Regions from separate parts of the Roseateles sp. GW821-FHT09G09 genome, predicted to be linked through region 1. Evidence: riboswitches for the same ligand, from Rfam matches in the RefSeq annotation. Region 1 holds a riboswitch; the other holds the start of a gene.
The links. A riboswitch is a leader RNA that binds a small molecule or an ion and turns the genes downstream of it on or off. The one in region 1 is predicted to bind thiamine pyrophosphate.

Region 1 (4,184 bases):
GATGCCATGATCGGGAAGCGCCGCTGGAGCAGCGCGGCATGGGCAAAGGCGAGCGCCGTGACGGCGTTGGCATCCAAGGTCTTGCCGCAGAACCCGCGGCGCAGGTGTTGGCACGCCACGGCCTGCGCCTCAGGAGAGCGGTCGAGCGCCAGCTGATCGCACACACTGATCATCATGTGCTTGCCCACACCGAACATCTGAGCCCGGGTCGCGTCGAATCGATGCGCATCGCCCAGCCAGGCCTGCGCGTGATCCCGGATGCCCTCGGCGACATCCCTGTCCTGGCCGGACTCGGGCAGCAGCGCCCTCAGCCGCTGGAACAGGCAAAACAGCTCCTTGCGCGCCAGGGGGTAATCGTCGCTGCGCGCGAACGCCTCCGGCGTCTGCAGCGCTTCCTGGAAGAAGCGGGTCTGGTGGCGGGCTTGATCGACCACCGGTCGTGGAGGCGTCGACGATGGCTCGATCAAGGACATCGGCGGTTCGGTCGACGTGCACGACCAATCGGCCCCTGAGGAAGGGGACGACGAAGCGATGGAGGGATACATGGCGAACACCCGAAGTAGCAGGAACAGGGAGGGTGTGTGCGCGGCAGCCCACCTCCCGGTTCACGTCTTCGACGCCGTCTTTGTCAATCGACCTGGAAGCCGATCTCCACGCTGACCTGGCGCGCCGCCGGGATCGGTCCGAAGCGCCACTGCTTGACCGCGTTGATCGCGGCCGCGCTGAGCTTGCGGTCCGGCGAGCGCAGCGCCTGCGGCGCATCGACGCCGCCATCCGGACGGACGGTGAACTGCACCAGCACCGATCCGGCGCGCTGTTGTGCCAGCAGGGCGCGCGGGTACTCGGGGTCGACCTTGTGCAGCAGCTTCAGCGGCGCGGGCTCGTCATCGGGCTCGGGTTCGGGAACCTTGCCGGCGGGCGCGGCGGTCGACGGCGCGGCCATGGCCACGACCTGCGGCGAGGGGGTCTCCGACATCGGCTGCGGCACCGAGGTCGGCGGGGCGATGGTCTGGCTGGCGGTCTGGCTGGCGGTCTGGGCGATGGTCTGTCCGCCCGACGTCGCGGCCGGCTGACCGATGGACGCCGGCGCGGGCGACGCGGTGGCGACGACGGGCGCCGCGTCCTGCGCGGCATTGCGGGCGGCGAGCGCGCGCTCGGCGGCAGGATCGAGCTCCTGCCGACGCGCCGCCGGCGCGGCCGCGACCACCGGCTTGGCGACGGGCTTGGGCGCCTCGGCCTTGGCCTCGTGCGCCGGCTTCTTCTCGCCCTTCTCGGCGTGGAACTTGATCCACTGGAACACCTTGTCGGCGTCGCGCTTGGCGCGGTCGACATCGCTCATCGGCGCGGCCTTGGGATCGACCGCCGCGGCGGACGTGGCCGCCGCCGGCGCGGTCTGCGCCTGCGCGGCGATCGCGACCAGGGACAAGGTCAAGACCTGGCACACCGCCAGACCGCGGCGCGGGACGCTCAGGAGACTACGACTGCTCATCACTCCACCCTCTCGTTGCGCTGGTTGCTCTCTTTTGGAGACAACGCCGGTCTTGTCTGCTGCTATTGAAATCGGTTTCTTCGCGCCCCGGCATGAGCGCCGCAGTGTAAGAAGTCACCGTGGTGACGGCCCCTCGGTGTTTCCCCGGAATCAGGATGTAACAGTACCGCCGATGGTCCTTGACATCGCGGTTGCGTCGAGGAATTCACGTCCTGCGCGCCCCGCCTGTTGCGCGGCCTATACTGCGCGCCTGCTCCGGGGAGCCCTGGGTCGACGACGCATTTCGCGCATCGCCGGCACGGGCTGAGACATGGCGATGAAGCCGTGGACCCGCTGAACTTGATCCGGTTCGTACCGGCGTAAGAAGAGCCCGCCCTTCCAGGCGCACCTTGGCGAATCGCGAGCCCCCCAGGCCCGCACCGACGCCCAGCGGTCCCGCACCGCGCCCGTGCGCCCTGCCCAGGAAGGGGTCGGTTCCGAACGTCCGAACGTCCTCGTCAGTCCAGCCTCCGGCGCCCAACCGGAGACCCCTGATGCCTGACTTGACGCCCGCCTCGACGCCCGATTCGACACCTCCCTCGACACCTGCCTCGACACCTGCCCCGCGGCAAGACCTGCCCCCGGCGGCCGCCGCCTTCCATGAGCGCCTCGCCGCCAGCCGCGCGCCGCTTCCCGCGTCGACCAAGACGCATGAGTCCGGCGTGCTGCATCCGCAGCTGCGCGTGCCGCTGCGAGAGATCGCGCTGACCAACGGCGAACGCCTCGCGGTCTACGACACCTCCGGCCCGTACACCGACCCCGCGGTCGCCACCGACGTGCGCCGCGGCCTGCCGGCGACGCGTGCCGCGTGGGTCGAGTCGCGCGGCGACACCGAGTCCTACACCGGACGGCCGATCCAGCTCTTCGACGACGGCCTGCGCGAGGCCGCGCAGCAGGACGCGCTGCGCGCGCAGAGCGCCGCGCTGACGCGCCCGCCGCGCCGCGCGAAGTCCGGCGCCAACGTGACGCAGATGCACTACGCGCGCCGCGGCATCGTCACCGCCGAGATGGAGTACGTCGCGATCCGCGAGAACGGCCGCCGCGCCTGGATGCACGAGTACCTGTCCGACGCCGAGCGCGAGCAGCGCCTGCGCGGCCAGAGCCTGGGCGCGCAGATCCCCGGGATCATCACGCCGGAGTTCGTCCGCGACGAGATCGCCCGCGGCCGCGCCATCATCCCGGCCAACATCAACCATCCGGAAGTCGAGCCGATGGCCATCGGCCGCAACTTCCTGGTGAAGGTCAACGCCAACATCGGCAATTCCGCCGTGAGCTCGGGCATCGAGGAGGAGGTCGAGAAGCTGGTGTGGGCGACGCGCTGGGGCGCGGACACGGTGATGGACCTGTCCACCGGCCGCAACATCCACACGACGCGGGACTGGATCCTGCGCAACAGCCCCGTGCCCATCGGCACCGTGCCGATCTACCAGGCGCTGGAGAAGGTCGGCGGCGTGGCCGAGGATTTGAGCTGGGCGCTCTTCCGCGACACGCTGGTGGAGCAGGCCGAACAGGGCGTCGACTACTTCACCATCCACGCCGGCGTGCGGCTGCCCTTCGTGCCGATGACGGTCAAGCGCCGCACCGGCATCGTGTCGCGCGGCGGCTCGATCCTGGCGAAGTGGTGCATCGCGCATCACCGCGAGAACTTCCTGTACACGCACTTCGAGGAGATCTGCGAAATCATGAAGGCCTACGACGTCAGCTTCTCGCTGGGCGACGGGCTGCGGCCGGGTTCGCTGGCGGACGCCAACGACGAGGCCCAGTTCGCCGAGCTGCGCACGCTGGGCGAGCTGACGAAGATCGCGTGGAAGCACGACGTGCAGACCATGATCGAAGGACCGGGGCATGTGCCGATGCACATGATCCAGGCCAACATGACCGAGCAGCTCAAGCACTGCGACGAGGCGCCGTTCTACACGCTGGGGCCGTTGACGACGGACATCGCGCCGGGCTACGACCACATCACCAGCGGCATCGGCGCCGCGATGATCGGCTGGTTCGGCTGCGCGATGCTGTGCTACGTGACGCCCAAGGAGCATCTGGGCCTGCCCGACCGGGACGACGTCAAGCAGGGCCTGATGGCCTACAAGATCGCGGCGCATGCGGCCGACATCGCCAAGGGCCATCCGGCGGCGCGGGCGCGCGACGACGCGCTGTCCAAGGCGCGCTTCGAATTCCGCTGGGAAGACCAGTTCAACCTCGGGCTCGATCCGGAGACCGCGCGCGAGTTCCACGACGAGACGCTGCCCAAGGACAGCGCGAAGGTGGCGCACTTCTGCTCGATGTGCGGCCCGAAGTTCTGCTCGATGAAGATCACGCAGGACGTGCGGGAGTACAGCGCGCAGATGGAGGCGGACGCCGCGGGCATGCGGGAGAAGAGCGCCGAGTTCCTCGCCGGCGGCGGCGAGCTCTACATCCCGATCCGTCAGGCCTGAGCGCGATGGCCGCGATCGCCATCGCCGGAGCGGGGCTCGCCGGGCGGCTGCTCGCGTGGACGCTCGCGCGGAGCGGGCATCGCGTCGAGGTCTTCGACGCGTCGCCCGGTCCCGCGCCTGCGTTCGACGCACAAGGCGCGGCGGCGTTCAGCGCGGCGGGCATGCTGAGTCCGCTCGCCGAGCAGGAACAGGGCGGCGCGGCAATCGCCGCGCTGGGCTGG
Region 2 (4,184 bases), on a different contig from region 1:
TCGGAGCCCTTGGGACCTTGAAGATCGCTGGCGACCCCTTCCGGTCAAGATACTCGGAGATCCGGCTGAACCAGCCTGCGAATGGCGTTGGCGTCAGCACGTGACGTCCGTGAAATCCATCGAGGCCCTGCTCCAGGAGGTTGAGAGCACGGATCCCGGCGTTCGACATGTGGCGGCGCTCGACCTGATGAACCGCGGCGACGCGCGAGCGGTCCCCGTCCTGTGGAGCGCCATCAATCGGCCAGAGAACCTCAACCATCGCGGCACACTGGTGTATGCGTTGTCTGCCTTCGATCAGTCGGAGCACCTGGAGTCGCTGGTGACCCTAGTCCTCACGGGGAACTTTGAAGTCTCCTGGCAGGCTTTCACAATTCTTGAGGACAGCACCCGCTCCCCTGAATCGCTGGCTCGCATATACGCGCAGCTGGCGCAACATCCCATCAAAAGCCTGACTCGAGAGCATCACGCCGAAGCACTTGAAGCCCTCCTGGAACTTCTCCAGGTCAAGTAGGCGGGCTGCGGCCTTCAGAAAGCACAACGCCCGGCTCAGGCCAGGCGTTTGGGGGGAGCGGTAGAGGCGTTGTCAGCCAGAGGCTCGCTCCATCGATACAGCGCAACCGTCAGGGCTTACTGGGCGGAAGCGATCTGGACCGCGTCGGCGGACGTGTCGCGGCGGCCGGTGATGTAGACGGTCGGCAGCTGTTCGCGCTTCACGGTGATGACGACCGGATCCAGCGTGACGATCGAGGCGCGCATCTCGCGCAGGCCTTCGGCGTGGGCGATGCCCAGGCCCAGCACCACGGCGGTCACGGCGCCGAAGAGGACGGCCTTGACGGTGGTTTCAGTGGCGGAAGCGATGTGGAAGCGGGTGGTGGTCATGTCGTTCTCCTGAGGCGGTTTGCTGTGTCGATGGAGTCAGTGTCGTCATCGACCCACCCGCTTGCGTGCCTCAGGAGACGAAGCTGCGCGGCGGCGGCGTGAACTGCATCTGCGGCGGACAAACGGAAAGTGCCTTTAAACGCTGCAATGGAGAACGCCGCCAGGACTTGCATCCGGGCGGCGCTGCGAGGGCGGGATCGGAGATCAGCGGGCCGACACGCCTTCGGTGGCGGCGCCCTTCCCTTCCTTGGCGGCGAAGCGCTGCACCAGGGCGGCGTACTTCGGCGACGACTTCAGTTCGGCGTAGCGGGCTTCGGCCTTGGCGCGCTGGGTGGCGTTCAGCGCGAAGTCTTCGGTGCGATCGACGGCGGCCAGACCAGACTCGCGATAGGTCTCCAGGTCAGCCAGCACTTCGGCGCGGCTCTTCTGGCCCTGCGTGATCGGGTCGAGGTGGCTGTAGCTCTGCGCGAAGGCCGGCACGGCGGCGGCGGACAGGGCGATCAGGGCGGAGGCGATCAGGGTCTTGGCGGTCATGATGGGTTCCTTTGAGAGAGCGTTGGATCGGTGTGTCAGGGGTCTTGGGCCGGCTTCGTTTGCCGATGACTGAAGGTTAGGCGCGGCCCCTGCTTGGATAAACGGCCCGCGTCGCAATGGGCCGTTGTGATCGCCGCAACAATCGCCCGAGCGCTGCACAAAGCAAGACGCCCGGCATCAGCCGGGCGTCTTGCATGGGAGCGAACCGAGGGCGTCAGTCCGTGGATCGCTCCATCGATACAGCGCGACCTGGGACGTTCACTCGGCCAAGGCGACTTGCGTGTCGACCGCGTCGGCGCTGCGACGGCCGGTGATGTAGACGGTCGGCAGCTGTTCGCGCTTCACGGTGATGACCACCGGATCCAGCGTGACGATCGAGGCGCGCATCTCGCGCTGCCCTTGTGCATGAGCGATCCCGAGGCCCAGAGCCAGCGCCGCGATGGCACCGAAGGCGACAGCCTTGACGGTGGTGTTGGTGGCGGAAGTGATGCTGAGGCGGGTGGCGTTCATGTCGATCTCCTGAAGGCGTTTGCTGTGTCGATGGAGTCAGTGTCGTCATCGACCCGACCACTTGCGAGCGCCAGGAGACGAAGCTGCGCCGCGGCGGCGTGAACTGCATTTGCGGCGGACAAGCGGGAACGGCCATCGGCGCGCGGCAGGCCTGGCCGGAGCCGCGGGCAATGATGCTCGACTAGAATCACCATCACTCGCCGGCCCGCCCGGCGAGTTTCGCTAGGGGTGCTGCGCCATCGATCCGTCGACGGCGCGGCTGAGAAAGTCCCTTTGAACCTGATTGAGGTAATCCTCGCGCAGGGAAGCATGCCTTCGACACGCCTCGTGTCCCGCACGCCGCCTTCTCATCGGCGTGTCCGGTTTGCCGACCTGCCATCGCATTTCTGGCTTCGGCACATCGATGGCAACTTCGTCCGCTCTGAATTCCTTCCCGCTGCATCGGCTCGCGATGGCGCTGATCGCCGCCGGCGTCTCGGTCCATGCCGCCGCGCAGTCGACGACGTCCGCCGCCGCGCCGGCAAATGCATCTACCAATGCTCCGGCCAACGCGCAGGCGACCTCCCCCGCCCTGCCCAGCGTCGTCGTCAAGGGCACGTCCGAAGCGCCCGTGATGGCTGGCGGTTTCGGCGACACGCCGGTCGCCAAGCTCCCGATCCAGGCGAGCATCGTCAGCGCCGAGCAGCTCACCGATCGCGGGCTGTCCAACCTCGCCGGGTTGACGCTGCTCGACGCGAGCGTGGGCGACTCGTACAACTCGGCCGGGTACGTCTCCTACCTGAAGATCCGCGGCTACGACCTCGACAACCGCTTCAACTACCGCCGCGATGGCCTGCCGATCAACGCCGAGACCGCGCTGTCGCTGGCCAACAAGAGCAGCGTCGAGGTCATCAAGGGCACGACCGGCATCCAGGCCGGCACCAGCGCACCGGGCGGCCTGGTCAACCTCGTCGTGAAGCGCCCGACGGTGGAGCTCACCAGCGTGCGCCTCGGCGTCAGCGAACGCGGCACGATCGAGTCCGCGATGGACTGGAGCCACCGCTTCGGCGACGGTCACGGCAACGACAAGGCCTTCGGCCTGCGCGTGAACATCGAGGCCGCCAAGCTGCGCCCCGAACTGCGCGATGCCGACGGCAACCGCTGGATGATGGCCGTCGCCGGCGACTGGCGCGTCACGCGCGACACGCTGGTCGAGGCAGAGGTCGAGATCAGCCGCCAGTCCCAGCCGAGCCAGCCGGGCTTCAGCCTGCTCGGCGACAAGCTGCCCGACGCAAAGGCCATCGATCCGCGCATCAACCTGAACAACCAGTCGTGGAGCCAGCCGGTGGTCTTCGAAGGCCGCACCGCCTCGCTGCGCGTGCAGCATCAGCTGAACGCCGACTGGAAGCTGCAGGCGCACGCGGCGATCCAGCGCCTGGTGAACGACGACCGCCTCGCCTATCCGTTCGGCTGCACCGCGGGCGACGGCACCTACTACCCGAGCACCTACTGCCCCGACGGCACCTTCGATCAATACGACTTCCGCAGCGACAACGAGCATCGCAACAGCGATGCGCTCGACCTGTCCGCGCAAGGCAAGCTGAACGTCCTCGGCATCGAGCATCAGGTGTCGACGGGCGTGCTGTTCTCGCGCTACAAGAGCCGGCTGCAGGGTCAGGCCTATAACTGGGCGGGCACCGGCAACATCGACGGCACGCTGCCGACGGTGGCCGACCCGACGCTGGGCTCGACCAACACGGACCGTACCGAGCGCAGCACCGAGTTCTACTTCCGCGACGCGATGCAGTTCAGCGCGCAATGGCAGGGCTGGCTGGGTGTGCGGCACACGCGGCTGGATCGTGAGTCGTTCAAGGTGAACGTGCCCACGGGCGGGAGCGACGAAGCGACGAGCTATCGCCAGTCGGTCACGACGCCGTGGCTGGGTGTGAGCTACGCGATCGACCCGCAACTGCTGGCGTATGCGAGCTGGGGCGAGGGCGTGGAGTCGGCCGTCGCGCCCAACCTGCCGATCTATGTGAATGCGGGCCGGCCGCTGGCGGCGATCCGCAGCAAGCAATGGGAGATCGGTCTGAAGTCGGGCAGCCGCACCGTGGACTGGTCGATCAACTACTTCGACATCAGCAAGCCGGCGACGAGCGATGTGCCGGTGGTGGTCGGCGGCGAGGACCTGCTCGAAAGCCGCATCGATGGCAAGCAGAACCACCGCGGCGTGGAAGCGCAGGCCGACCTGAAGTGGACGGGCGGCGGCCTGATGGCGAGCG

Region 2: linked by a shared signal. The riboswitch ahead of AC07O8_RS06300 (TonB-dependent siderophore receptor) and the one ahead of thiC (phosphomethylpyrimidine synthase ThiC) in region 1 are both predicted to bind thiamine pyrophosphate.

The regions. Positions count from the first base shown of each region.
Region 1 covers NZ_JBWKOG010000003.1:93,887-98,070, reverse strand. Annotated here, with positions in the region: gene AC07O8_RS08985 (hypothetical protein) at 1-473, opposite strand, end outside; gene AC07O8_RS08980 (energy transducer TonB) at 629-1,489, opposite strand; TPP riboswitch at 1,736-1,872, shown strand; gene thiC (phosphomethylpyrimidine synthase ThiC) at 2,023-3,963, shown strand; gene AC07O8_RS08970 (FAD-dependent oxidoreductase) at 3,969-4,184, shown strand, end outside.
Region 2 covers NZ_JBWKOG010000002.1:328,293-332,476, reverse strand. Annotated here, with positions in the region: gene AC07O8_RS06325 (DUF3658 domain-containing protein) at 1-104, shown strand, start outside; gene AC07O8_RS06320 (HEAT repeat domain-containing protein) at 110-511, shown strand; gene AC07O8_RS06315 (hypothetical protein) at 628-879, opposite strand; gene AC07O8_RS06310 (DUF4148 domain-containing protein) at 1,084-1,413, opposite strand; gene AC07O8_RS06305 (hypothetical protein) at 1,672-1,923, opposite strand; TPP riboswitch at 2,138-2,246, shown strand; gene AC07O8_RS06300 (TonB-dependent siderophore receptor) at 2,327-4,184, shown strand, end outside.